DNA from 4 places in the Mesorhizobium opportunistum WSM2075 genome. Region 1 is predicted to be linked to each of the others. Evidence: predicted binding sites of a transcription regulator. Region 1 holds the regulator's gene; each other region holds the start of a gene.

The links. Region 1 encodes PhoB, which activates phosphate uptake and scavenging genes when phosphate is short. Its sites were predicted from a motif close to TGTCATNNANCTGTCAT; they were not measured.
Region 2: the regulator PhoB is predicted to act here: its motif matches at 4,000-4,016, upstream of phnC (phosphonate ABC transporter ATP-binding protein).
Region 3: the regulator PhoB is predicted to act here: its motif matches at 2,369-2,385, upstream of MESOP_RS02430 (DUF1045 domain-containing protein).
Region 4: the regulator PhoB is predicted to act here: its motif matches at 3,230-3,246, upstream of MESOP_RS17655 (esterase-like activity of phytase family protein).

What each region holds. Positions count from the first base shown of each region.
Region 1 is NC_015675.1:1,484,809-1,492,027, forward strand. Features, by position in the region: gene pstC (phosphate ABC transporter permease subunit PstC) at 1-327, shown strand, start outside; gene pstA (phosphate ABC transporter permease PstA) at 331-1,182, shown strand; gene pstB (phosphate ABC transporter ATP-binding protein PstB) at 1,179-1,982, shown strand; gene phoU (phosphate signaling complex protein PhoU) at 2,008-2,715, shown strand; gene phoB (phosphate regulon transcriptional regulator PhoB) at 2,732-3,421, shown strand; gene MESOP_RS07135 (ROK family protein) at 3,740-4,984, opposite strand; gene xylF (D-xylose ABC transporter substrate-binding protein) at 5,254-6,294, shown strand; gene MESOP_RS07145 (sugar ABC transporter permease) at 6,438-7,219, shown strand, end outside.
Region 2 is NC_015675.1:1,782,521-1,789,739, reverse strand. Features, by position in the region: gene MESOP_RS08555 (alpha-D-ribose 1-methylphosphonate 5-phosphate C-P-lyase PhnJ) at 1-867, shown strand, start outside; gene phnK (phosphonate C-P lyase system protein PhnK) at 864-1,640, shown strand; gene phnL (phosphonate C-P lyase system protein PhnL) at 1,846-2,553, shown strand; gene MESOP_RS08540 (DapH/DapD/GlmU-related protein) at 2,550-3,167, shown strand; gene MESOP_RS08535 (DUF1868 domain-containing protein) at 3,251-3,961, shown strand; gene phnC (phosphonate ABC transporter ATP-binding protein) at 4,096-4,953, shown strand; gene phnD (phosphonate ABC transporter substrate-binding protein) at 5,055-5,963, shown strand; gene phnE (phosphonate ABC transporter, permease protein PhnE) at 6,019-6,978, shown strand; gene phnE (phosphonate ABC transporter, permease protein PhnE) at 7,044-7,219, shown strand, end outside.
Region 3 is NC_015675.1:530,946-538,164, forward strand. Features, by position in the region: gene iolD (3D-(3,5/4)-trihydroxycyclohexane-1,2-dione acylhydrolase (decyclizing)) at 1-29, shown strand, start outside; gene iolE (myo-inosose-2 dehydratase) at 112-1,029, shown strand; gene MESOP_RS02420 (hypothetical protein) at 1,073-1,291, shown strand; gene iolB (5-deoxy-glucuronate isomerase) at 1,459-2,271, shown strand; gene MESOP_RS02430 (DUF1045 domain-containing protein) at 2,425-3,132, shown strand; gene MESOP_RS02435 (alpha-D-ribose 1-methylphosphonate 5-triphosphate diphosphatase) at 3,174-4,328, shown strand; gene phnN (phosphonate metabolism protein/1,5-bisphosphokinase (PRPP-forming) PhnN) at 4,325-4,954, shown strand; gene MESOP_RS02445 (transporter substrate-binding domain-containing protein) at 5,263-6,072, shown strand; gene MESOP_RS02450 (amino acid ABC transporter permease) at 6,132-6,797, shown strand; gene MESOP_RS02455 (amino acid ABC transporter permease) at 6,801-7,219, shown strand, end outside.
Region 4 is NC_015675.1:3,675,360-3,682,578, reverse strand. Features, by position in the region: gene MESOP_RS17665 (trimethylamine methyltransferase family protein) at 1-631, opposite strand, end outside; gene MESOP_RS17660 (GcvT family protein) at 644-3,055, opposite strand; gene MESOP_RS17655 (esterase-like activity of phytase family protein) at 3,354-4,844, shown strand; gene MESOP_RS17650 (L,D-transpeptidase) at 4,933-5,724, opposite strand; gene MESOP_RS17645 (MATE family efflux transporter) at 5,929-7,219, shown strand, end outside.

The sequences.
Region 1 (7,219 bases):
ACGACGTGGGAAGTGACCCGCCGCGTCGTCATTCCCTACACGCGGATCGGCATCATGGGCGGCGTCATGCTCGGCCTTGGCCGCGCGCTCGGCGAAACCATGGCGGTGACCTTCGTCATCGGCAACGCGCACCGCATCTCGACATCGCTGTTTGCGCCCGCAACGACGATCTCCGCGACCATCGCCAACGAATTCACCGAAGCGGTCGGCGATCTCTACACGTCTTCGCTGGTGGCGCTCGGCCTGATCCTGTTCGTCATCACTTTCCTGATCCTTGCCATCGCACGCTACATGCTGATGCGCATCGACGCCCGCACCGGAGCCTGACCGATGTCGACAGCCACGTCGCTTCACCAGAGCCGCAAGCGCAAGAATGGCGTGATGATGACGCTGTGCGTCGCCGCGGCCGGCATCGGCCTTGCCTGGCTGGCGCTCATTCTCGGCGCCCTGCTCTACAAGGGCCTGTCGGGCGTCAATCTTTCGGTCTTCACGGAAATGACCCCGCCGCCCGGCGATGCCGGCGGCCTGCTCAACGCCATCTACGGCAGCATCGTGATGACCGTCATCGGCATCATCGTCGGCACGCCGATCGGTGTGCTGGCCGGCACCTACATGGCCGAATACGGCCGCTTTTCGAAGCTCACCACCGTTGTGCGCTTCATCAACGATATCCTTCTGTCGGCGCCGTCGATCATCATCGGCCTGTTCGTCTACGAATTGATGGTTCGGCCGATGGGGCATTTCTCGGCGATGGCCGGCGCCGTCGCGCTGGCTATTCTGGTTATCCCCGTCGTCGTGCGCACCACCGAGGACATGCTCAATTTGGTGCCCAACGCCTTGCGCGAAGCCGGCACCGCGATCGGCGCGCCGCGCTGGGTGGTGATCCGCTCGGTCGCCTACCGCGCCGCGCTTTCCGGCATCGTCACCGGCATATTGCTGGCCATTGCCCGTATCTCCGGCGAGACGGCACCGCTGCTGTTCACCGCGCTCAACAACCAGTTCTGGTCGAGCAATCTCAACGCGCCGATGGCCAGCCTGCCTGTCACCATCTTCCAGTTCGCTCTCAGCCCCTACGAGGAATGGCAGCAACTGGCCTGGACCGGCGCACTCATAATTACATTGACGGTTCTCGCGCTCAGCATCTTTGCGCGCAGCCTGACCGGACGCAGAGAGGACAAATGAGCCAGATGTTGTCTCCAGACATGACGATCGCCGCCGAGGCAGCCGCCAAGGCAAAGATCGAGGTCAAGAACCTCAATTTCTACTACGGCCAGTCGAAGGCGCTGAAGGACATCACGCTGTCGCTGCCCGAACGCAGCGTCACCGCCTTCATCGGACCGTCGGGCTGCGGAAAGTCGACGCTGCTGCGCGTCTTCAACCGCATCTACGAGCTCTATCCCAGGCAGACCGCCGAGGGCCAGGTGCTGCTCGACGGCAAGAACGTTCTCGACCGTTCGCAGGACCTCAACCTCTTGCGCACCAAGATCGGCATGGTGTTCCAGAAGCCGACGCCGTTCCCGATGTCGATCTATGAGAACATCGCCTTCGGCGTCAGGCTCTACGAGAAGATCAGCAAGGCCGAGATGGACGGCCGCGTCGAGCAGGCGCTGAAGCGCGCGGCGCTCTGGACCGAGGTCAAGGACAAGCTCAATGCCAGCGGCCTCAGCCTTTCGGGCGGCCAGCAGCAGCGGCTCTGCATTGCCCGTACCGTGGCGGTGAAGCCGGAAGTCATCCTGCTCGACGAGCCGGCCTCGGCGCTCGATCCGCTGTCGACCGCCAAGATCGAGGAGCTGATCGACGAATTGCAGGCCGACTACACGATCGTCATCGTCACCCACAACATGCAGCAGGCGGCGCGCGTGTCGAAGCAGACGGCCTTCATGTACCTGGGCGAACTGGTCGAGTTCGACAAGACGGAGAAGATCTTCACGTCGCCCCGCGAGAAGCGCACGCAGGACTACATCACCGGCCGCTTCGGCTGATCGCACGCATACGAGGACCAGGATCATGGCCGAACACACGGTTGCAGCCTTCGACGAAGATCTCGGACAGATCAGCAGGCTGATCAGCGACATGGGCGACCTCGCCGGCTCGATGGTCGGCGGTGCCACCAAGGCGCTGCTGAACTCCGACAATGCGCTCGCCCAACGCGTCGTCTCCGATGACGCGATCATGGATGCGCGCCAGCGCGAGCTGGACGACCGCGCCATCACGCTGATCGCCAAGCGCCAGCCGATGGCCGACGATCTGCGCCATGTCGTCGGCTCGATCCGCATGGCCGGCGATCTCGAACGCATCGGCGACCTTGCCAAGAACATCGCCAAGCGCGTCGGCACGGTCGGGCTCTCCGCCACGCCGCGCGACCTGTCGCACTCCATCGACGCGATGGCGCAGCTGGTGCTGATCCAGGTTCAAGGTGTCATCGAGGAATATGCGGCGCGTGATGCCGCGGCACTGGCGAAGCTGCGCGCCGCCGACGAGCGCATCGATGTCAAATACACCTCGGTGTTCCGCGAACTGCTGACCTACATGATGGAAGATCCGCGCAACATCACCGCCTGCACGCATCTTTTGTTCTGTGCCAAGAACCTCGAACGCATCGGCGACCACGTGACCAACATCGCCGAGAATGCGTATTATGTGCTGACCGGCACGCAGCTGCCCGCCAATCGTCCGAAGCAGGACGAAACCGCGATGTCGGCGCCGGCGGCATAGCAGGGGTGACCAGCCGATGATCGCGCCACGCATCATGGTGGTGGAGGATGAGGAGCCGTTAGGGGTGCTGCTCCGCTACAATCTGGAATCGGAAGGTTACCAGGTCGAGGTGGTGACGCGCGGCGACGAGGCGGAGATCCGCCTGCAGGAGAACGTGCCCGACCTTCTGGTGCTCGACTGGATGGTGCCGGCGGTGTCCGGCATCGAACTCTGCCGGCGCCTGCGAATGCGGCCCGAGACCGAGCGGCTGCCGATCATCATGCTGACCGCGCGGGGCGAAGAAAGCGACCGTGTACGTGGACTCTCCACAGGCGCCGACGACTATCTGGTCAAGCCGTTCTCGACGCCGGAGTTCATGGCCCGCGTCAAGGCGTTGCTGCGCCGCGCCAAACCGGAAGTGCTGTCCAGCGTGCTCAAGGTCGGCGACATCGTGCTCGACCGCGAATCGCACCGCGTCTACCGCAAGAAGAGCGAGATCCGGCTCGGGCCGACCGAGTTCCGCCTGCTCGAATTCATGATGCGCCATCCCGGCCGGGTGTTCTCGCGCAGCCAGCTGCTCGACAATGTCTGGGGCGAGACGATCTACATCGACGAGCGCACGGTCGACGTGCATGTCGGGCGGCTGCGCAAGGCGGTCAACAATGGCCGCATGCCCGATGTCATTAGAACCATTCGTGGGGCGGGCTACGCGATCCGGGAAGATTAGGTTCTTCGGCGCGGAAGGTTAGACAGTCGGATTTCGTGCTTAAGCCGGATCGCTTTACCTTGGCGATCAGCGAAAACGTCCATTGCTTCGTCATCCACGGGCGGAGCAAGGAGCGAAGCGACGCGGCGTAGACCCGAGGATCCACGCCGCGACTTTGAAGCGTTGCCTCGGTGCGGAATTCTGCTCCGCTGCACTCCGTGGCCAAGGTCGCGGCATGGATCCCAGGGTCTCCGCGACGGAGCTTCGCTCCTGCTCCGCCCAGGGATGACGAAGTCGTGAGGCTTTGTCCAACCCACGGATGTTACGATGGCTTCGATTTCACGCCACGTTCTTCCCAGCCGCGCCTGCTCTCGCCTGCACGCCCGGCGCGAATATTTCCTGATCGACGAAGGTCAGAGCGCGCATGGCGCAGCCTTCGCGGATCAGCGGCAGTTCGTTAGGCTCGGTGTCGAAGGAGATCGATTTCGAGTGCTGGCCGCCGGCGGTCTGTGCAATCGCCTCGCGCAAGGCCGGCTCGATCAGGTCGAAGGCGGCGGCGCTGACGCCGACCATGGCGACCGGGGCGGGATCGATCAGCGCGAACAGGCTGCCGAGGCCATAGCCGAGCGCCTCGCCGGCCTTGCGATAGGCCTGGCGCTCCGGCCCGTCCTTCTCGCGCGCCGAGGCCGCCAGTGCCCGCATGTCGGCGTCGCTGACGTCGACCGGTTCGGTGTCCTCGCCAAGCTGTCTCGCGCTTCGCCAGATGGCGTAGTTGCCGGCATAGGCCTCGACGCAGCCGCGCCGTCCGCAGCGGCAGAGCGCGCCGCCCGGCCGGTGGATCATGTGGCCGAACTCGCCGCCCGAGGAATGGGTACCGGTGAACAGTTCGCCCTTCAGCACCAGGCCCATGCCGATGCCGTGAGACAGCAGAATGGCGATGAAGTCGTCGCGGTAGCGCTCGGGATCGCGCCAGCGCAGCGCCACCGCCATCATGTTGCAGTCGTTTTCCATGGTGGCGGGGATGCCGAACTCGGCTTCGAATATGTCGGCGAAGGCGATGTCGGTCTGCGGCGTGATCGGCGACCACAGCATGGCGCGCGCCTCGGTGTCGGTGATGCCCTGGATGGCCAGTGCGATGCGGGCGACGCTGCGGACATCGATGTCGGGATCGTCTATGCGGCGCCGCACGATGGCGACGCATTCGCCGATCAGCGCCTCGCGCGACATGGTCAGCGTGTCCAGCCGGCGCTGTTCCTCCGATATCACCTGGCCGGCATAGTCGATGACGGCGACCGACAGGAAATTCAGCGACAGCACCACGGTCATCACCGCCGCCGCCTCCGGGTTGAGTGTGAGGCCGACCTGCGGCCTGCCGCGTTTCAGCGCCCCGGCCTCGCTCGGCTTGCCCTCGGTCAGGACGCCTTCGCCGATCAGGTCGGAGGAGATCGCCGAGATGGTCGAGTGGCTGAGGCCGGTGGTGGCGGCGATCTCGGTGCGCGAAGGCTGACCGGCACGGCGCACGGCCGAGATCACCATGGCGCGGTTGCGCCGGCGCAGATCGTCGTGGCGGATTCCGACCGACATGTTTCCCGCATCCTCCCAGTCGCCGCGGCCTTTCGTGCCTCCCGAAGGCCGCCAGCGAAGCCACCAAATACTGGCAGAAGCGCCCCACGCTGTCATTATTTATTCCGGAGCTCGAAAAAAAGTTCACGGCACCTCAAAATCCATCAGAATCATTGTTGACAGTGTTCCGGTGATGGACCAGTGTTTTTTCGAGGCTCGAAAAAATAGGGCCTTTGTGCCGGCCTTAGGGCCAGTTTGGTCGCGCCATACGCGGCGCAGGGAGGAATATCATGAAGAAATTCACAGCCGCCATCCTGGCGGGTGTCGCCATGTCGCTGACGCTTGCGTCGGTCGCGCAGGCGAAGGACAAGGTCATCGGCGTTTCCTGGTCCAATTTCCAGGAAGAGCGCTGGAAGACCGACGAGGCCGCGATGAAAAAAGCGATCGAGGCCGCCGGCGACAAGTACATCTCCGCCGACGCGCAGTCCAATCCCGGCAAGCAGCTCACCGATGTCGAAAGCCTGATCTCGCAAGGCGCCAATTCGCTGATCATCCTGGCGCAGGATGCCTCGGCCATCGGCCCGGCGGTGCAGAAGGCGCTGGACGAAGGCATTCCGGTCGTCGGTTATGACCGCCTGATCGAGAACAAGGACGTCTTCTACCTGACCTTCGACAACAAGGAAGTCGGTCGCTTGCAGGCCAGCGCGGTGTTCAAGGCCAAGCCGGAAGGCAACTACGTCTTCATCAAGGGCTCGGGTGCCGATCCGAATGCCGACTTCCTGTTCTCGGGCTCGATGGAAGTGCTCAAGGAAGCCATCGACAGCGGCAAGATCAAGAATGTCGGCGAAGCCTATACGGACGGCTGGCTGCCCGCCAACGCCCAGAAGAACATGGAACAGTTCCTGACCGCCAACGACAACAAGGTCGACGCGGTGGTCGCGGCCAATGACGGCACCGCAGGCGGCGTCGTCGCGGCGCTGACGGCGCAAGGCCTTGCCGGCACCGTGCCGGTGTCCGGCCAGGACGGCGACCATGCGGCACTCAACCGCATCGCGCTCGGCACCCAGACCGTGTCGGTGTGGAAGGACGCGCGCGAACTCGGCAAGAATGCCGCCGAGATCGCCTCGCAGCTGGCCGACGGCAAGAAGATGGCAGACATCGCCGGTGCGAAGGACTTCACGACGCCTGGCGGCAACACCGTCAAGTCGCTGTTCCTGACACCGGTTGCGATCACCAAGGACAATCTCAACGTGGTCATCGACGCCGGCTGGATCAAGAAGGACGAGGTCTGTGCAGGCGTCGCCGCCGGCAGCGTCGCGGCCTGCAACTGATCTCGAAGACGTCAGACAATGAAACGCCGCGGCTGTCAGGCCGCGGCGTTTTTTCAGGAAGATTTGTGTTTCCGCCGCGGGCGGGTAACTTCTAGGCTCTATTCCGGCATCCGCGTCAGACGGCAAGCCGGCGGGAGGATTTCATGACCGACACGACCTCAAATGCACCGGCCGACACCGCGCGGGCATCGGAACTTGGCGCGGTCGCCCGGTTTCTGAAGGCAACCGAACTCGACACACGCATGCTTGGCATGGTCGGTGCGCTGCTGGTCATCTGGATCGGCATTCACATCCTGTCGGGCGGACTTTTCCTGACGCCGCGCAATCTCTGGAACCTGTCGGTGCAGACGTCCTCGGTCGCGATCATGGCGACCGGCATGGTGCTGGTCATCGTCATGCGTAACATCGACCTTTCGGTTGGCTCCGTCGAAGGTGTGATCGGCATGATCATGGGCGTGGCGCAAGCCGAATTCCTCATTCGCGTCATCGGCTTCCAGCTTGGAAACCCCTGGCTCTGGATCATTGCACTGGCCGCCGGCGTGGTGCTCGGTCTCCTGATCGGTGCGTTCCAGGGCTTCATCATCGCCTACCTCGAAGTTCCGGCCTTTATCGTGACATTGGGCGGCCTGCTGGTCTGGCGCGGCATGGCATGGCTTATCACCAACGGGCGCACGGTCGCGCCGCTCGACGCCACATTCCAGCTGATGGGGGGCGGACCGAGGGGCTCGATCGGCGCCACCGCCAGCTGGATCATCGGCGCCGTTGCTTGCGCGGCTGTCGCTTTCGCGCTGCTCAACGGTCGATCGCAGCGCAAACGGTTCAACTTTCCGCTACGTCCGGTCTGGGCGGAAACCTTTCTCGGCGTAGTCGCCTGCGCTGCCATCCTTGGCGCGGTGTGGATCGCCAATTCCTATCCGTGGCCAAT
Region 2 (7,219 bases), 300 kb from region 1:
CTCGACGAACAGACCAAAAGGATGATCCGCCGGGCGATCCTCAAGGGCATCGCCATCCCCGGCTACCAGGTGCCGTTCGCCTCGCGCGAAATGCCGATGCCTTATGGCTGGGGCACCGGCGGCGTGCAGGTCACCGCCTCGATTATCGGCCCCAACGATGTCCTGAAGGTCATCGACCAGGGCGCCGACGACACCACCAACGCGGTCTCGATCCGCGCCTTCTTCAAGAAGGTCGCCAATGTCGCCGTCACGACCGATACCGCCAGCGCCACCATCATCCAGACCCGTCACCGCATCCCCGAGCATCCACTGACGGCGGGCCAGGTGCTGGTCTATCAGGTGCCGATCCCCGAACCGCTGCGCTTCCTCGAACCGCGCGAGACTGAAACGCGCAAGATGCATGCGCTGGAGGAATACGGCCTCATGCATGTGAAGCTCTACGAGGACATCGCCAAGCATGGCCGCATCGCCACAACCTATGCCTATCCGGTCAAGGTCGAGGGCCGCTATGTGATGGACCCGTCGCCGACGCCGAAATTCGACAATCCCAAGATGCACCGCTCGCCGGCGCTGCAGCTCTTCGGCGCCGGCCGCGAGAAGCGCATCTACGCGGTGCCACCGTTCACCGAGGTCGTCAGCCTCGACTTCGAGGATCATCCGTTCGAAGTCCAGACCTTCGACCAGCCCTGCGCGCTGTGCGCGGCCGAGAACGTCTACCTCGACGAGGTCATTCTCGACGACCATGGCGGCCACATGTTCGTCTGCTCCGACACCGATCATTGCGAGAAGCGGCGGGCCGACGGCCATCGCGGCCACCTTGCTCCGGAAACCCATTCTGTCTCGGAAAAAATGGAGCCGGCGCAATGACCGACGAACCACTGCTGCGCGTCTCGGCACTCTCCAAATTCTATGGCTCGCGCGTCGGCTGCGACAATGTTTCGTTCGACCTGTGGCCGGGCGAGGTCCTGGCTGTCGTCGGCGAATCCGGCTCCGGCAAGACGACGCTGCTGAATTGCCTGTCGACGCGGCTGCTGCCCTCCTCCGGCACCGCCAGCTACCGCATGCGCGACGGCCAGTTCCGCGAACTCTACCGCATGAGCGAGGCCGAGCGCCGCTTCCTGATGCGCACCGACTGGGGCTTCGTCCATCAGAACCCGGCCGACGGCCTGCGCATGACGGTGTCTGCCGGCGCCAATGTCGGCGAGCGGCTGATGGCCGTCGGTGACCGCCACTATGGCAAGATCCGCGCCACCGCCGTCGACTGGCTGTCGCGCGTCGAGATCGAGCAAGACCGCATCGACGACGAGCCGCGCGCCTTTTCCGGCGGCATGCGCCAGCGCCTGCAGATCGCCCGCAATCTCGTCACCGGACCACGGCTGGTGTTCATGGACGAGCCAACGGGTGGCCTCGATGTTTCGGTCCAGGCCCGCCTGCTCGACCTCCTGCGCGGGCTGGTCACCGATCTCGGTCTCGCGGCCATCGTCGTCACCCACGACCTCGCGGTGGCGCGGCTCCTGTCGCAGCGCATGATGGTGATGAAGGACGGCCGCGTCGTCGAAAGCGGCCTCACCGACCGCGTGCTCGACGATCCGCGCGCGCCCTACACGCAATTGCTTGTTTCCTCGATTTTGCAGGTGTGACGATGGCGCCAAGGCACCCCCCTCTGGCCTGCCGGCCATCTCCCCCTCAAGGGGGGAGATCGAAAGCTTTTCGGCCTCGCACATTCTCCGACGTCGAAAATTGGCGAAAACAGAAGTGACAGCCAATCTCCCCCCTTGAGGGGGAGATGGCCGGCAGGCCAGAGGGGGGCGCTGGCCCGCAAACGAACGACTGGAGACCCCTCTGATGCCGACCCCGCTCGTTGTCTCCGACGTCGCGAAGAGCTTCACCATGCATCTGCGTGACGGCATCAAACTGCCGGTCGTCGCTGGTGTCTCGTTCTCCATCAAGGCCGGCGAATGCACGGTGCTCGGCGGCCCGTCCGGTGCCGGCAAGAGCTCGATCCTGAAAATGCTCTACGGCAATTATGCCGCCGACGAAGGCCAGATCATCGTCAATCATGAGGACGGGCTGATCGATCTCGCCAACGCCAGCCCGCGCACCGTTCTTGCCGTGCGCCGGCAAACGATCGGCTATGTCAGCCAGTTCTTGCGCACCGTGCCACGCGTCTCGGCGCTGGATGTGGTCGCCGAACCGCTGTTCGAGCGTGGCGAGGAGCGCGAGGCGGCGAGAGGCAAGGCGCGCGCGCTGCTGGCGCAGCTCAACCTGCCGGAGAAACTCTGGGCGCTGCCGCCGGCGACCTTCTCCGGCGGCGAGCAGCAGCGTGTCAACATCGCGCGCGGCTTCATCACCGAGCACCCGATCCTGCTGCTCGATGAACCGACCGCCTCGCTCGATGCCAGGAACCGCGACGTGGTGATCGAACTCATCGCCGCCAAGAAGGCGGACGGCGTCGCCCTGCTCGGCATCTTCCACGACCACGACGTGCGCGAGGCGGTTGCCGACCGCATCATCGACGTCACCGCGTTTGCCCCCGGGAAAATCGCCGCATGAGCAGGAAATTGTCGGAGACGCCGCTGGTTCACCCGACGGCGGAGGTGCACAATTCCACGCTCGGCCGCTGGACCGAGATCGCCGACCGCAGCCGGGTCTCGGAAAGCGAACTCGGCGACTATTCATACATGATGCAGGATTGCGCCGTCTGGTGCGCGACCATCGGCAAATTTGCCAACATCGCCGCAAGCGTGCGCCTCAATGCCACCAATCACCCGACCTGGCGGCCGACGTTGCACCACTTCACCTACCGCGCCTCCGACTATTGGGACGACGCCGAGCATGAGAGCGAATTCTTCGCGGAGCGTCGCGCCAAGCGCGTCACCATCGGCCACGACACCTGGCTCGGCCATGGCTCGACCGTCCTGCCCGGCGTCACCGTCGGCGAGGGCGCGGCGGTTGGCGCTGGAGCCGTCGTATCGAAAGATGTCGCCCCCTACACGATCGTCGCCGGCGTGCCGGCAAAACCGATCCGCGAGCGCTTCGACCGCCGCACGGCGGAGCGCTATCAGGCACTCGCCTGGTGGGATTGGGATCACGCCAGGCTGCGCGCCTCGCTCGATGATTTCCGGGAACTGTCTGCCGAAGCCTTCCTGGAGAAATACGAGGGATAGCTCCTCACATCGTCGTCATGGGAACTCGTTCATACCCTTGACATACGACTCGGACAGGAGGCCATCTTCCCAGGGAGATCGCCATGCCCGACACAATCAGCCCCTCGCTCGCCGGATTCTTTGCCGGCTCCAATCCTACCACCCCGGCGCATCTCGGCACACGCCACGACATGTCGGGCAACTTCCTGATCGAGCCCGGCAACACCGTCGTTAGTCACCTGGTCGGCGGCTCGCCGTCGGAGGCCGTGGTGCTTGCAGTGCGCGAGAAGATGCTGGCGATGCCTGACGCCGACCGGTTGGCCTTCACCCCCATCTCCAGCCTGCACATGACGCTGTTCCAAGGCGTCATCGAGTATCGCCGCCGCTTGCCCTACTGGCCCCAGGACGTACCGCTCGACACCAGCATCGAGGCCATGACCCGGCTCTATCTGGAACGGCTGAAGGATTTTCGGGGCTTCGGCCCGTTCAACATCAGGGTGGTCGAAATCGTGCCGAGCGGCCTCACCGTTGCCGGCGCGACCGACGACGACGTGCGCATCATGCGTCAATGGCGCGATGCGCTGGCGGTCCCGTTCGGGTATCGGCACCCCGATCACGACGCTTACGTCTTCCACATCACCTTCGCCTATCAGATCCAGCGTCTTGCCGACGACAGGGCGGCCGCGTGGCAGACGCTGTTCGACGATTGCCTGGCGCTTTTCGCGCGCCAGGCGCCGGTCATCGAGATCAAGCCGCCCGCATTCTGCAGCTTCCGCGACATGGAGCATTTCGAGGAATTGCAAGTGCTCGGCTGATCGCGCGGAAACGGGCGCATGACGCAGCGCCTGTGGAGCGTAACAAAACTGACATCCAGGCGACACGGCAGGTTCATGTGGCTGCGTTAGGCGAGAAGCCTGACGATCAACATGGTCCTGACGGGAACCTGCCCATGCCAGCAACCTCAGCCACGCTCGAAATCCGCGGCGTCACCCGACGATTTGGCAAGAACACCGCTGTCAGCGATATCAACATCTCGATCCCGCAGGGTCAGATGGTCGGCGTCATCGGCCGTTCCGGCGCCGGCAAATCGACCCTCCTTCGCATGATCAACCGCCTCATCGATCCCAGCCAGGGGTCGATTTTTTTTGACGGCGCCGAAGTCTCCCAGTTGCGCGGCTCACCGCTGCGGCGCTGGCAGCGCGACTGCGCCATGATCTTCCAGCAGTTCAACCTGGTGCCACGCCTCGACGTGCTGACCAATGTGCTGCTCGGCAAGCTGAACCACCGTTCGACGATATCGAACCTTTTCGGCATGTTCTCCCGCGCCGAATGCGCCGAGGCCGTCGCCGCCCTCGAGCGGCTCGACATCGCCCGCACCGCACTGCAGCCCGCCGGAACGCTATCGGGCGGACAGCAGCAGCGCGTCGCCATCGCCCGCGCCATGATGCAGCAGCCCAGGGTGATCCTCGCCGACGAGCCGATCGCCTCGCTCGACCCGCTCAATGCCAAGGTGGTGATGGATTCGCTGCAGGACATCAATCTGCGCGAAGGCATCACCGTCGTCACCAACCTCCACACGCTGGATACCGCCCGCACCTATTGCAACCGCATCATCGGCATGGCGGCCGGCAAGGTCGTCTTCGATGGCGCGCCGGAAGAGCTCGACCGCGAGGCCGTCCGCCTCGTCTACGGCGCCGACAGCAATGGTGGCGAGATTTCGGAGGCCATCACCTCCACCAGCGTTGCCTTCAAGCGAAAGATCGCCGCATCCGCCGGACCGCTCGAACCTGCATTCCCAGCTTACTGAGTTCAAGAAAGAGCGGCTCGGATCGTCCGCCCGCGTCAAGGGCACCTGTCAAAATCGATAACGCTGCCGGCGCGGGGCCGGAACCTACAGGAGAGATATCAATGTTCAGGAAGATGGTTCTCAGCGCCGTTTCGGTGCTCGCCATGGCCACCAGCATGGCCCACGCCGCCGATATGAAGGAATTCCGCGTCGGCATTCTCGGTGGCGAGAACGAAACCGACCGGCTGCGCAACTACCAGTGCCTGGCCGACCATTTGAAGGCCGAATTCGGCTTCGAAAAGGTCTCGCTGTTCCCGGCCGCCGACTATGACGGCGTCATCCAGGGCCTGCTCGGCGGCACGCTCGACTTCGCCGAACTCGGCGCTTCCGGCTACGCCAGCGTCGTCCTGAAGGACCCGAAGGCCGTTACCCCGATCCTCACCACCCAGCAGACCGACGGCGCCACCGGCTATTATTCGATCGGCCTGGCACTCAAGTCCTCCGGCATCACCGACATCAAGTCGGCCAAGGGCAAGAAGCTCGGCTACGCCGATCCGGATTCGACCTCGGGCTACCTGATCCCGCTGACCCAGATTCCGAAGGAGACCGGCGCTTCGAACGAGACCTTTTTCGCTTCGACCCAGTTCAACGGCGGCCACGAGAACAACGTCCTGGCCGTGCGTGACGGCAAGGTCGACGTCGCCGTCGATGATTCCTCGGGCATCGGCGACTTCAAGAACGGCTACACTTCGGGCACCTTCCACAAGGAAGTCGCCAAGGGCGCCGTCGACCCCAATGACTTCGTCGAAGTCTGGCGCTCGGGCCTGATTCCGAACGGCCCGTTGGTCGTGCGCACCGCGCTCGGCGACGACATGACCGCCAAACTGGCCGCCTTCTTCACCGACCTGCCCAAGAAGGACAAGGCTTGCTTCGAAGGCGTCGAAGGCGGCGATTTCACCGGCTACGTTCCGGTGAAGGCCGACTTCTACAACGTCATCGTCGAAGCCCGTAAGGCAGCCATCGGCGGCTAACGGCGAAATCGGAAAGGGCGGCGCTAAAAACGCCGCCCTTTTTGCATCTCCGATCATGACCCTTTCCGTGACAGCCCCCTCTTCTGGCGCTACCCACCAGATGGCCGATGCCTGGCGACGGCAGACGTCGTTGCGCCGGTTCTATACCGCCCTCGGCGTCGCGCTGCTGCTTGTCGCCATGCTCGCCAGCATGTGGTTTGCCGACGAAGCCAATGCCGGCCACTTCTTCGACCGGCTGCCGCACATCCTGGATTTCCTGAGCTGGCTCGTCCCCAAGGACTGGAATGACGTCTGGCGGGCTTTGTTCGACATCGCCTCGCCGCATGATACCGGCACCCAGGAATTCAACTTCCCGCTTGGACGCGTCTATGTCTGGGGCGGTTTCTACATCCCCGAATATTTCGAGCTGATGCTGACCACGGTGAACGTGGCGCTGGTCTCGACCTTCATCGGCTTCGTCTTCGCCGTGCCGTTCTCCTTCATCGCCGCGCGCAACCTGACGCCGCACCCTGTGCTGCGGCTTGTCGTCAAGCGCTTCATGGAGCTGCTGCGCGCCTTCCCCGAGATCGTCATCGCCGGCCTGTTCGCGGCCATCGTCTCGATCGGCCCGGTCGCCGCCATCATCGCCATCGGCCTGCATTCGATCGGCGCGCTGGGCAAGCTGTTCTACGAGATCAACGAGAACATCGACATGCGGGCCGAGGAAGGCCTGCGGGCGGTTGGCGCCAACTGGTTCGAGCGGGTTCGCTTTGCCGGCCTGCCGCAGGTTCTGCCCAATTTCATGTCCTACACGCTGCTGCGGATCGAGATCAACGTTCGCATCTCCACCATCATGGGCGCGGTCGGCGGCGGCGGCATTGGCGAGGAGTTGAAGCTCTCCATCTCGCGCGGCTTCGGCGCCAAGACGCTGGCGCTGGTGCTGCTTCTGTTCACCACCATCTTCATCGTCGACCAGTTCTCCGCCTGGCTGCGCCGCAAGCTGGTCGGCGAGCAGGCCTTCGTGATGGGGGCTTAGACCATGGTCCCGAAAAGTGGAGGCCGGTTTTCGGAAGAGATCATGGTCAAACAAAAAGATGAATCATGGTGACGATGACGTCAGACGAAATCAGCGCGATCGAGGACCGCTTTCCGCAGGTGTTCCAACGCCCGGCCTACAAGCGCTTCGGCCCGCTGTTCCTGCTTCTGGGCACAGTGCTCTACCTCGCCTATGCGATGTGGTTCTTCAGCCTGCCGCAGGTGCTGCGGGAATCGCACTG
Region 3 (7,219 bases), 950 kb from region 1:
AGCGGCAGATGCAGAGCGTTGGCGATTGATATCGGCGCTGACCCCCACCCCGCTGCTGCGCAGCGACCCTCCCCACAAGGGGGAGGGTGAACAAGAAACCGGAGCTAAAACTTGAAAGCCAAACTGGGCATGTCCCCCATTGCATGGTGGAACGACGATCTTGCCGAACTCAGCGATGACGTGTCGCTGGAAGAATGCCTGCGCCAGTCGCGTTCGGCCGGCTTCACCGGCATGGAGATGGGCCGGCGTTTTCCCAACGACCCCGCTGTCATGCTGCCGATCCTGAAGAAGGCTGACGTGACGCTGTGCGGCGGCTGGTTTTCCGGCACGCTGGTCGACGAGGAGATGGCGAAGAACCAGGATCGTATCCAGCCGATGATCGACCTGTTCAAGGCGGTCAACGCGCCCTGCATCGTCTATGGCGAGGTCGGCCGCTCGATTCAGGGCGACCGCTCCAAGCCGCTGGCCACCAAGCCGAAACTCTCGGACGATGAGATGAAGGCCTATGCCAAGCGCGTGACCGCTTTCGGCGAATGGTGTGCCGGGCAAGGCATGCCGCTGTCCTATCACCACCACATGGCGGCCGTGGTCGAGACCGAGCCGGAGCTCAATGCCTTCATGCGCCATTCCGGCGAAGGCATTCCGCTGCTGCTCGACGCCGGACATCTGGCCTTCGCCGGCGGCGATGTGCTGCGCGCCATCGACAACCACCACAAGCGGATCAGCCATGTGCATGTGAAGGATGTGCGCATGGGGGTGATCGACAAGCTCGATCGCACCAAGCAATCGTTCCTCGACGCGGTGGCGCTCGGCGCCTTCACCGTGCCGGGCGACGGCTCGCTGGATTTCGGCGCCATCGTGCAGCGCTTCGCCGACCATGGCTATGAGGGCTGGTTCGTGGTCGAGGCCGAGCAGGACCCGAAGAAGAACCCCCCGCTGAAGATGGCGCAGCTTGGCCACAAGGAGCTGATGCGAGTGATGACCGCCGCCGGCTATACGGTCGAAACCCAGGGTTTTCCGAATGCCTGACGCGATGGGTTCACGGCGAAGCAGGTTGCTGTAGATTGGCGCGATGAAAGATTCCGAGCACCCCTTCTTCCGCCCGCTTTGGCGGCGTGTCGCCGTCGTCGCGGTCTGCGTCATCTGGTCGATCATCGAGTTCGCCACCGGCACCCCGTTCTGGGGCGTCATCGCGCTCGGCTTCGCCGGCTACGGCGTTTGGCAGTTTTTCTACCTCTACAAGCCGGTCGATGAGAGCAAGGCGCCGGCCGAGGCCGAACCGAAGGAATAGAGGGGCCGTTGGGCGCCGAACGGGTCGCGTGCGTTGGAGATTGCCTGAAACGCCTCCCGCCTCGTCATCCTGGGGCGGAGCAAGGAGCGACGCGGCGCGGCGCAGACCCCAGGATGACGAAGGCGGGGCCTCGGCGCACCTCGAATATCTGCGATAGGAGACAAAAAATGTCGAAGCTGCTCGTCAAAGCCGACAAGGGCCATGGCCGCGTCGCTCATGTGACGCCGGAAAGCGCCGGCTGGACCTATGTCGGTTTCGACCTGCATCGGCTGAAGCCGGGCGAAACGGCTTCCGGAAAGACTGACGACCGCGAAATCTGCCTGGTCTTCGTCACCGGCAAGGGCAAGGCGAAAGCCGGCGGCAAGGACCTCGGCCTGCTCGGCGAACGTATGTCGCCCTTCGAGGGCAAGCCATGGTCGGTCTATGTGCCGCAGGGATCGGACTGGTCCGTGACCGCGGACACCGAACTGGAACTCGCCGTCTGCTCGGCGCCGGGCCTCGGCGGCGGCCTGCCGGTCCGGGTGATCGGACCCGACGATCTCGGCCAAGAGGTGCGCGGCAAGGGCACCAACACGCGCTACGTCACCAACATCCTGCCGGAAGGCCAGCCGGCGGACTCGCTGCTGGTGGTCGAGGTCATCACGCCCGGCGGCCACACGTCGAGCTATCCGCCGCACAAGCATGACCAGGACAATCTGCCCGCCGAATCCTATCTCGAGGAAACCTACTACCACCGCCTCAACCCGCCGCAGGGCTTTGCCTTCCAGCGCGTCTATACCGACGCCGACAAGAGCGGCCATCGCGCGCTCGACGAGGCGATGGCGATCGAGGACGGCGATGTCGTGCTGGTGCCCGAGGGCTACCATCCCTGCGCCGCCTGCCATGGCTATGATCTCTATTATCTCAACGTCATGGCCGGACCGAAGCGGACGTGGAAATTCCACAATGCGCCCGAGCACGAATGGTTGATGAAGGCCTGACCGTTCCGGGTTTTCGGCCGAAGCCACTGGTCCAGCTCGGAAAAATCGTCGGCTAAGGACCGACAGGGGTCGATTTGCCATCGAAAACCCTTCAAAGCTTCGTCAATCCGTCATGGAAATCACCTATGGCAGCGAGACTGACGAGGATTTTTCATGCGCTACGCCATCTATTTCACCCCCCGGCAGGACGAGCCGCTGGCGCGGATCGCAGCCAACTGGCTGGGCCGCGACCCGTTCGGCGCCGCGACGAAGCCCGTCGAGGCGGTGGCTGACCTGTCGGCGGCGGAAGTCGCCTTCCACACCGCTTCGGCGCGCCGCTACGGCTTCCACGCGACGCTGAAGGCGCCCTTCCGCCTGGCGGCCAACGAGACCGAGGCCTCGCTGCGCGCGGCACTCGACCATTTTGCCGAAGCAACGCCGGTGGTGACGATCCCGCGTCTTGTCGTCAGCCAGATCGACAGTTTCTTCGCGCTCGTGCCGGAAGGACCATTGCCGCCGCTCAACCGTTTCGCCGATGACGTCGTGCGCGATTTCGACCGCTTCCGTGCGCCGCTGACCGAGGCCGAGATCGAGCGGCGCAGCCCGGATTCGCTGAAGCCAGCCGAGTTTCGCAACCTCTGCCAGTGGGGTTACCCTTATGTCTTCGAGACCTTCCGCTTCCACATGACGCTGTCCGGCCGGGCCGGGCCACAGGAAAGCCCACGTCTGCGCGCAGCAATCGACAGCCTGTTCGCGGAGGTGCTTTCGCAGCCGGTGCTGGTGGATGCGCTGACGCTGTTCGTCGAACTCGAACCGGGGGCACCGTTCATGGTGCTTTCCCATCACGCGCTTGGGCGCCGCCCGGCCAGAAAGACCGCCTGAGCCGGAACAGTTCCGACCGGAAGAACCAAGGATTGCCTGAAATGACCGCCGAGACCGTTCTTTCCAATGCCCGCATCGTGCTTGCCGACGAGATCGTCGAGGGTTCGCTGGTGCTGCGCGACGGGCTCATCGCCGGCATCGATGCGGGCACTGGCCAAACCGGCGGGAATATGGCCGGCGAGGACATGGGCGGCGATTACATCATTCCCGGGCTGGTCGAACTCCACACCGACCATCTCGAGGGCCATTACGCGCCACGGCCGAAGGTGCGCTGGAACCCGATCGCCGCCGTGCTTGCCCATGACGCGCAGGTGGCGACCGCCGGCATCACCACCGTGCTCGACGCCCTGCGCGTCGGCATGGACGAGGACGCCGATCTCACCTCCGCCGACATCCGCAAGCTGGCCGATGCCATCGAGGACAGTGTGCAGCAGGACCGGCTGCGGGCCGACCATTTCATCCACCTGCGCTGCGAGGTTTCGGCGCCGGACTGCCTCAAGGCTTTCGCCAATTTCGACGGCGACGAGCGGGTCAAGCTGGCATCGCTGATGGACCATGCCCCGGGACAGCGCCAGTTCGTCAATCTGGAAACCTATGCCTATTACTACCAGCGCAAGCTGAAGCTGACGGACCGCGACTTCCAGAAATTCTGCGAGAAGCGGATGAGCGAGTCGGCGCTCAATTCGAGGCCGAACCGGGTGCATATCGCCGCCGCCTGCCAGGAGCGCGGGATCGTGCTGGCCAGCCATGACGATGCAACCATCGGCCATGTCGGCGAGGCGATCGAACAGGGCGTGCGCGTCGCCGAGTTCCCGACCACGCAAGAAGCCGCGCGCGCTTCGAAAGAAGCCGGGCTCGGCGTGCTGATGGGCGCGCCCAACGTCATGCGCGGCGCCTCGCATTCGGGCAATGTCTCGGCCCGCACGCTGGCGAGCGACGGCCTGCTCGACATCCTGTCATCCGACTATATTCCCTTCAGCCTGATCCAGTCCGCCTTCTTCCTCGGCGACGTGGTCGAAGGCATCTCGCTGCCGCAGGCGGTCGCCATGGTTTCGAAGAACCCGGCCGAAGCGGTTGGCCTCAATGACCGCGGCATCATCGAGCAGGGCCGGCGCGCCGACCTGGTGCGCGTGCGCGTCGACGACCATGTTCCGGTGGTGCGTACCGTCTGGCGGCAGGGACTGCGGGTTGCATGATGGTGTCGGCCTTGATCGAGCGTGAACTGTCCGCCGAAACGTTTCCGATCCGCCATGGCGTCTTTGTCGCCGTCGTCGGCCCAAGCGGCGCCGGCAAGGACACGGTGATCGGCTACGCCCGCGCGCTGTTCACCGATGAGACCCGGCTGGAGTTCGTCCGCCGCGTCATCACCAGGCCGTGCGATGCGGCGAGCGAGGATCACGACACGCTGGCCGACGCCGCCTTCGTCGAAGCCGAGGCCGACGGCGCCTTCGCCATCTCCTGGGAGGCGCATGGCCTGCGCTATGGCCTGCCCGCCGATGTCGACTGGTCGGTGGCCAACGGCCGTGTCGCGGTGGCGAATGTGTCGCGCGCGGTCATTCCGGTGTTGCGCGAGCGCTACGCCAACCTGGCCATAGTCGAAATCACCGCATCGCCGAATGTGCTGGCCGAGCGGCTGGCGATGCGCGGCCGCGAGTCGCGCGGCGAAGTGCTGGCGCGGCTGGCACGCAGCGCCAATGTCACCCTGTCCGGTCCTGGCGTCACCTCGATCGACAACAGCGGCGCGCGCGAAGTGGCCGGCGAACGCTTCGCCGAGCTGTTGCGCAAGGCCATGGCCTTTTCCGATATGTCGGGCCTGATCTAGTTTTCATCGCTTCCAACATGGCTGACTGCCGTGCAGACCTTCCTATGGGCTCACGAGCGGTTGACTGGACGCATCAGCACGATGCAGTGTGGTACCGTTACCATATATCGATCCGAAGTCGGCTGAAGCGGTCATGGACAGGTCTTAAATATTATAATAGCATACCATTATATCTGCGGAGGAGCGCTGCGCCCCGGTTTTGCAAGGGGATGTCAGCGAAGCGAGCAAGAATTTACGTCGTCGCGCGGCCTGCGCCCCGCATGAGCGATGCCGACACGAGGCGCTCAAAAAATGCATGGGAGGAAAACATGCGGACTTTCCTGGGAGGGGCCGGTGCCTTGCTGGCCGGCTTTGTGCTGGCGCTTTCGGCGCTGTTGCCGTCGATCGCTTCGGCGCAGTCGGTCGAGGATATCATCTCGCGCGGCAAGCTGGTCGTCGCCATCGACACCACGACGCCGCCCTACGGCTTTCTCGACGCCAACCTGAAGCCGACCGGCTTCGACATCGAGGTCGCCAACAAGATGGGCGAAGCACTCGGCGTGCCCGTCGAATTCGTCACCGTCACCTCGCCCGGCCGCATTCCGGCGCTGCTGACCAAGCAGGTCGACGCGGTGATCTCGATCTTCTCGATCACCCCGGCACGGGCCATCCAGATCGACTATTCGATCCCCTATGCCGGACAGTCGGCGGTGGTGATCGCGCCGAAGAGCACCAGCATCAAGGGCGTCGCCGACCTGGTCGGCAAGAAGGTCGGCCTGACGCGCGGCACCGGCGAGGACGGGCTGCTGACCAAGGCCGCGGAGGCCAATCCGGGCATCGAGATCCTGCGCTTCGACGACTATTCCTCGCTGCTGCAGGCGATGGTGTCGGGCCAGATCGACGCCATGGGCGGCGGCGACTATGGCGAGATCTATCTGAAGAAGGCGCAGAACGGCGACGCGTTCGAACAGAAATACGTGCTGAAGACCTTCTACTTCGGCATCGGCGTCGCCAAAGGCAACGACAATCTGCGGCAGTGGATCAACACCTGGCTGTTCGCCATGAAGACCGACGGCACGCTGGATGCGCTGTCGATGAAGTACCGCAACCAGCCGCTGCCGGTGCTGCCGGTTTTCTGATCGCACTTCCATGAAGCAGCGGGGCCTTTCTGGGCCCCGCTTTTCGTGACGGGATGCCCATGCAAACCGCCCTGCAATTCGGCCCGATCCTTGTCCATCTCGACCTCTTGCTGCGCGGCCTGGAGAAGACCATCCAGCTGGCGGCGCTGTCGATCCTGTTCGGCACCGCCATCGGTATCCTCGGCGCCGTCGGCCGCAGCTTCGGGCCGCGCTTTCTGTCTTGGACGATCGCCGCCTATGTCGAACTGATCCGCAACACGCCGCTCCTGATCCAGCTCTATTTCGTGTTCTTCTCGCTGCCGCTGTTCGGCTTCAAACTGTCGAGCAACATGGCGGCCGTCGTCGCGCTGTCGATCCATCTCGGCGCCTATGCGACCGAGATCCTGCGCGCCGGCATCGAAGCCATCCCAGAGGGACAGATCGAGGCGGCAAAATCGCTTGGCCTCGGCCGCTACCGCATTATCCGCCATGTCGTGCTGGTGCCGGCGGCGCGGGCAGTCTACCCGTCGCTGTCGGCGCAGTTCATCCTGCAGATCATGGGCACCTCGATCGTCGGCGCGATCGCGGCGGAAGAGCTGACGGCGGTCGCCAACAATCTGGTCATGCAGACCTTCAGGAGCTTCGAGGTCTACATCGTCATCGCCATCATCTATTTCGTGCTGGTGCAGACCGCCAGCCTGCTCTTCGCCGGCATCGGCAAACTCATGTTCCGCTGGAAGGCCTGAGCGATGAGCCTGCGCGACTTCGGCCCCAACGAACTGATGTTCCTGCTGCTCGCGACGCGCTGGACGATCCTGCTGGCCCTGATCGCTTTTGCCGGCGGCGGGCTGATCGGCCTGGTGGTGGCGGCGATACGCGTGGCGCCGGCACGGCCATTGCGCTGGCTTGCCGCCGGCTACATCCAGTTCTTCATGGGCACGCCGATCCTGATCCAGCTGTTCATGGCCTATTACGGCTCTTCGTTCCTCGGCTATCGACCGGATCCGTGGGTGGCGGCCGCCGTGACCTTCTCGCTCAATGGCGGCGCCTTCTTCGGCGAGATCTTCCGCGGCGCCATCGAGGCGATCCCGAAGGGGCAATGGGAGGCGGCCACTGCGCTCGGCTTCCGTTTCGTCAGGACGCTGCGGCTGGTGATCATCCCGCAAGC
Region 4 (7,219 bases), 2.2 Mb from region 1:
CGTCCTCGACTTGCGGCGTGCCGCGAGCGAACACGAAGGGAAACTTGTCGGACAGCGTCAGCTGTGCACGATTGACGGCATAGTGGCGAAACCGGTTGTCGACATCCTGCGGCTCGACGCAGGGACCGAGCATATGCAGGACATCGAAATGCTGCACCAGCTTGATGAACTCCTCGAAGGCGGCGAGCGTGCCTGGCCGCCGGCCCCGCTCGAGATCGGTGACATTGGGCGCCCCGCTTCCGGCAAGAAACGTCATCGACCCGAGTTCGAGCGTCAGATCGCGGGAAGGATCGCCGCCACGGGCATGGATCGACCTCGGCGCCGAGGCCAGCGCCGCCGCCACCATGTCGCGGCCGATGCGCACCATGTCGGTATCCGGGTCGACCAGGGCGCCGGCGCGGGCGAGAACCTCGCGTGCCTGCGGCAGCAGCACCTTGATGCCGAGTTCTTCCAGCACGCGCAGCGCCGTGTCGTGGATCGAGGCGACCTGGTCGTCCGAAAAGATCGGCTGCGGCAGGAACGGGTTCTTCAGTGACCGGTAATTGGGCCGGCGACTGCTTTCGCTGCCGGCCTCGCCCGTGCGTCCGCGCCTGCGCTCGCGCCTAGCCTCACGTGCCGCCTCATCGATCATCGGAAATCCTCCTCATTGCCGCATTGCCTTGCCTTCAGGGTCGTAAGGCGAAGCCGCGATAACCCGCGCCGGCCGCTCGACGCCGACAATGTGCACCGAAAGCGCCGTCCCCTCCTCGGCAGAATCGTCGTCCACCAACGCCAGCGCGACGCTCTTGCCGATCGTGTAGCCAAATCCGCCCGACGTGACGAAGCCGACGCGCCGACCGTCGCGCCAGACAGGCTCGAAGCCGCTGGCGTCGGCGTCGAGCGCATCGATCTCCAGCGTCACGATCCGTTGAGACGTGCCCGTCTGTCGCTCCCTCAGCGCCGCCTCGCGGCCGATGAAATCGCCCTTGTCGAAGGCGATGAAGCGGTCGAGCCCGGTCTGGCGAGGCGCGTAGCCCTGCGTGAATTCGCGCGACCAGATGCCGAAGCTTTTCTCCAGCCTGAGCGCATTGAGCGCGTAGTAGCCGATCTCCGCCAGGCCGAGACCTTCGCCTGCGGCAAGCAGCGTCTCGCGTAGCGTGGCATGCATGGCCACCGGGCAGCTGATTTCGAAGCCCAGCTCGCCGGCGATGGAAAGGCGGGCAACCCGCGCCCGCACCATGCCGATATCGAATGCCCCGCAGGCCATGAACGGCAGTGCCGCGGCGGACACGTCCTGGTGCGTTGTGCGTTCCAGGATTTTGCGCGCGTTCGGCCCGGTCAGCAGGAACCCGCTCATCGCGTCGGAAAGATCGGTGACCGTGACGCCGTCGGCCGCGTGGCTCTCGAACCAGCGCATGTGGAATTCCCTGAGATAGTAGGAGCCCATCAGCCAATAATCGCCGCCGTCCCAGTTGATCACCGTGAGGTCGCCTTTCAACCGCCCGTCTGGACCCAGCATCGGCGCGAGCCGCGCCTGTCCCGGTTTCGGCAGCTTGCAGGCGAGCAGCCGGTCGAGCCATGCCTGGGCGCCTGGCCCCGACACCGCGTAGCGCGAATAGGCCGAGATATCGACGAGGCCGGCGGCCCGCCGCACCTGCAGCGCTTCATCGCCGACGATGTCGAAGGCGTTGGAGCGCTTGAGCGTGGTGTTCTCGCGAAAACCCATCGGCGCGAAATAGGCCGGGATTTCCAGCCCCCAGGAAGCCGTCCATTCGCAGCCCGCGGCACTCATGCCGTCATAGGCGCCGGGTCGCTTCAAGGGTCTGCCCGCGGGCAGCCGCTCATTGGGGAAGGTCATGACGAAACGGCGCGAATAGAACTGGCGCGTCGTCTGTCTGAGATATTCGCGGTTGGCGGCGAAGGCGCCGTAGCGGGCGATGTCCATGCCGAAAATATCCGCCTGCGGCTCGCCGAAAATCATCCATTCGGCCAGCGACTTGCCGACGCCGCCGCCCTGGCTGAAGCCGGCCATGACGCCGCAGGCGACCCAATAATTCTTGAGACCGCGCACCGGCCCGACGATCGGATTGCCATCCGGCGTGAAGGTGAAGGCGCCATTGACCCATTTGCGGATGCCGGCCGTCGCCAGGCACGGAAAGCGCTCATGCGCCTTGGCGAGTTCCGGGCTGATGCGGTCGATGTCTTCCGGGATGAGCTCGATGCCGTAGTCCCACGGCGCCCCATCCATGTTCCAGTGCTTCGGGTTCTGCTCGTAGACACCGAGCAGCACGCCCTTGCGCTCCTGGCGCAGGTAGGAAAAGCCGTCGAGATCGACGGCGATGCCGATTTCCCGGTCCAGCGCCGCGATCTCCGGAATGTCCTCGGTGACGAAATAGTGATGCTCCATAGGCGTCACCGGCAGGTCGACGCCGGCCATCCGGCCGAGCTGCTTTGCCCACAACCCGCCGGCATTGACAACATGCTCGGCAACGATGGTGCCCTGCTCGGTAACGACGTCCCAGTGGCCGTCGGCGCGCGACATTAGCTCGATGACCCGGTTGCGCAGGATGATTTCGGCACCACGCTTCTTCGCCGCGCCAGCATAGGCATGGGTGGTGCCGTAGGGGTCGAGATGGCCTTCGTTGGAATCATGCAGGCCGCCGAGCACGCCGGAGACATCGACGATCGGGCAGAGTTCTCTGATCTCTTGCGGGCTCACCAGCCGGGCGGTCTCGATGCCGACTGACTGGAACACCGCCCAGGCCGATTTCAGCCACTCCCAGCGCTGGGGATCGCTGACGATGTTGACGCCGCCGGTCATGTGCAGGCCGATGTCCTGGCCGGATTCGGCCTCGATCTCGCGGTAGAGGTTGATGGTGTAGTCCTGCAACGCCGCGACATTGGGATCGGCGTTGAGCGCGTGGAAGCCGGCCGCCGCATGCCAGGTCGAACCGGCGGTCAATTCGGCACGCTCGATCAGCGCCACATCCGACCAGCCGAACCGCGTCAGATGGTAGAGCACCGAGGCGCCGACCACGCCACCTCCGATGACGACTGCGCGGTAGTGCGACTTCAAGGCTTCCCTCCCCTGTTCGAGGCCGGCACCATAGACGCACTAGACATATGTGTCCAGTCCGCGCCATCGACTTGCCGCACTGGGCGAAACTCCGCGTGGCAAAGCGCCATCGATTGGGTCACGCGAATGCGCTTCTTTGCTGGTGCACAAACAAGCCGGCGGACACACACCGCCTGTCACGCAAGCATCATGTTCACGCCGTAGATCGCTTTCGGGGAGACGCTCGCGGCATCATCGAGGTGACGCCTCCTTCAGCTTTCGGCCGCTCCGGCACGCTTCGTCACAAAGAGGATTGTCCATGAAACACCTGCACCGAACCGCGTCGCTTGGCGTCGCGCTGGCCTTGTTCACCGCCTTGACGCCGGCGCTCGCCGACGGCACCGCGACCGTCGGCGGCCTCGTCAACAAGGGCCCCGTCAACAAGGGCCTCGTCGGCGTCGGCCGCATCCCGGCCGCCCAGCGCGACAAGTTCGGCGAAACCTTCGGCTCGGGCTCCGGCATGTCGATCGACACATCGGGCTGGACGCATGACGCTGCCGGCTACAAGGGCTCGCTCTGGCTGCTGCCGGACCGCGGCTACAATGTCGCCGGCACCACCGACTATCGCCCGCGCCTCAATACGATCGGCATCGAGTTTAACCCCGTCGCGCCGGGCGCCGCCCCAGCTACCGGCCAGGAACAGACCGGCGTCAAGGCGACGCTCGCCGACAGCATGCTGCTCACCGACGACAAGGGTGCCGACGCCACCGGCCTCGATCCGCTGTCGGACGTGCGCGCCGCCGCCGGCGACTTGCCGATGCTGCCCGCCGCCACCAACGGCAAGCTCGCCCTCGACAACGAAGCGATCGTGCGACTGCCCGACGGCTCGATGTTCATCTCCGACGAATATGGCCCCAACATCTACCGTTTCTCCGCGCAAGGCCGCCTGATGTCGGCGACCCAGCCGCCGGCTGCCCTGGTGCCGATGCGCAAGGGGACACCGAACTTCTCCTCCGACAATCCCGGCCCCGGTGCCGCCGAGCCCGATCCCAAGGATCCGGAAACCGGCCGCCAGAACAACCAGGGCCTCGAAGGCATGGCGATGACGCCGGACGGCAAGTTCCTGATCGCCGTGCTGCAGTCGGCGACCCGGCAGGATGGCGGCGATTCCGCTTCGACCCGGCAGAACACCCGCGCGCTGATCTATGACGCCTCCGACCTCGCCCATCTGAAACTGGCACATGAGTATGTCGTGCCGCTGCCGGTGTTCAAGGATGCCAAGGGCAAGACCAAGGTCGCCGCGCAAAGCGAGATCGTGGCGTTGTCGGACACATCCTTCCTGATGTTGGCGCGCGACAGCGGCAACGGCCAGGGCCTGAAGGGTGATACCTCGCTCTACCGCGAAATCAGCATCGTCGACGTCTCCGCCGCCACCGACATCGCCGGCGCGGATTTCGACAAGGACAAGCCGGTAGCGCCAAAGGGCGTGCTCGATCCATCGGTGACGCCGGCCAAGCTGACGCCGTTCATCGACATCAACGACAATGCTCAGCTCGGCCGCTTCGGCCTGCACAACGGCGCGCCGAACGATCACGACAACCTCTCGGAAAAATGGGAAGCAATGTCGCTGGCAAGCGTGCTCGATCCGAAGCTGCCGGACGACTATTTCCTGTTCGTCGCCAATGACAACGACTTCCTGGCCCAGGATGGTTTCCAGGTCGGCGCTCCCTACAAGACCGACGACGGCGCCGATGTCGACACCATGTTCCTGGTCTATCAGGTGACGCTGCCCGGCCTCGCCAAGAAGTAGCGACACCCATGCAGGCGGGCGCGCCTGACGCGCCCGCTTGACCTGCCACCATCGAATGATCGAGCCCTGCTACAGACCGTGAAGGCGCCTACTTCAACATCTCCGCATCCTTCGGCACGCCAGCATCGATCGGCTCGGCCGTCCTAGTCGACACGGCCATGATCTTGCCGGCGGCCGACAAATTGGGACGCACGAAGACCTGGGCAGGACCGTTGACGCGGCTGTAGAGGTCGATGATGTCCTGGTTCATGAAGCGCACGCAGCCGGACGACGCGTTCTTGCCGATGGAATCCCACTCCGGCGTGCCGTGCAGCCGGTACATCGTGTCCTTGCCGTCACGGAACAGATAGAGGGCGCGGGCGCCGAGCGGGCTCTTCGGGCCGGGCGGCATGCCGTCCTTGTATTTCGCCAGTTCCGGCCGGCGCTGGATCATTTCCGGCGGCGGCGTCCACACCGGCCACTTCTTCCTCGCCTGGACCACGGCGCTGCCGGTCCAGCCGAAACCCGCCTTGCCGAGGCTGACACCGTAGCGGACGGCCTTGCCGCCATCTTGTACCAGATAGAGGAAGTGCTCTGACGTATCGACGACGATCGTGCCGGGCTTTTCGCCGGTCGGGTCGGCCACGACCTGGCGCACGAACTTCGGGTCGAGCTTGGTGACCGGGATTGCCGGCAGTTGATAGCCCTCGTCGGTGCGCGCCGCGTACATGCTCGCGGCGTCACCGAAAGCCGCATCGGGCGGCGCGGCGGCCACCGGCGGCGGTGGCGCGACATCCGTCGTGGAGCACGCCGAAAGGGCCATCGCGGCCGCGCCCAAAGCGGACGCACTCAGAAAGGCACGCCGGTTCAGGCGCTCGGAAAACAGCGGAATATCGGACATGAACCCCCCAGCTCAACCGCAAGATCCAACAGGAACGCGGCCCCATCAGGATCAGTATCCCATTCCGGAAGCTTTGAGAACACGATTAGATCAAGGCGCGCCAGAAGACCCGATGCCAATCTTTTCCGGCACCGCATCGACCTGTCCCGCTGAATCGGCAATGATGGGGACCGGATCCAAATACCACTTCCCGAGTTGCCAGCCATGGACGAAAAAAAGCCCACGCGCCGGCGCACCGCCGACCTGACCAGCGGCCCGATCCCGCGCACGCTGCTGTTGTTCGCCCTGCCGGTGCTCGGCTCCAACGTTCTGCAGTCGCTCAACGGGTCGATCAACGCCGTCTGGGTCGGCCGTTTCCTGGGTGAATCGGCGCTGACCGCCACCTCCAATGCCAACCTCGTCCTCTTCCTGATCCTCGGCACCGTGTTCGGCATCGGCATGGCGGCGACCATCCTGGTGGCGCAGTCGGTCGGCGCCCGCGACCTGCCGGAGGCGCGCCGCATCGTCGGCACCAGCGCCACCTTCTTTTTCCTCGTCTCGATCATCTTCGCCGTCTGCGGCTGGATCTGGGTCGACGCCATCCTCAACACGCTCGGCACCCCGGCCGACGCCTTGCCGTTGGCGCGTTCCTACCTGCGCATCATCTTCGTCGCCGTGCCGATGATGAACCTTCTGTCCTTCGTCATGACCGTGCTGCGTGGCGCCGGTGACTCGCGCACGCCCTTCATCTTCATGGCGCTCGCGGTCGTCCTCGACATCATCCTCAACCCGCTGCTCATCCGCGGCATCGGGCCGTTTCCCGAACTCGGCATCGCCGGATCGGCCACGTCCACCCTGATCGGCCAAACGGTGAGCGTCATCGCCATCCTCGTCGTGCTCTATGTACGCAAGCATCCGTTGCGGCTGGCCGGCGCCAACCTCGCCCTGCTGCGGCCAGACCCAGCCTTGCTGCGCATCGTCGTCTTCAAGGGCGTGCCGATGGGCCTGCAGATGATCGTCATCTCGGCGGCGGCGCTGACGGTGATGGGCATCGTCAATTCCTACGGTTCGCAGGTTGCCGCCGCCTACGGCATCGCCGCGCAATTGTGGACCTATATCCAGATGCCAGCGCTCGCCATCGGTGCCGCGGTCTCCTCCATGGCGGCGCAGAATGTCGGTGCCGGCCGCTGGGACCGGATCGGCCGCGTCGCTGCCTCCGGCGTCGGCTTCAACCTCGTCCTGACCGGCGCCCTCGTCGCGCTGCTGTGGTTCTTCGACCGCTCGATCCTCAGCCTGTTCCTGAGCAGCGACAGCGCGGCGATCGACATCGCCGCCCACATCAACAGTGTCGCGTCGTGGTCGTTCGTCCTGTTCGGCATCACCATCGTGCTGTTCGCCACGGTGCGAGCCACGGGCGCGGTGATGCCGCCGCTGATCATCCTGGTGATCTCGGTGCTGGTCGTGCGCACCGGCTTCGCCTATTTCATGCGCGGTGTGCTCGGCGAGGAAGCGCTGT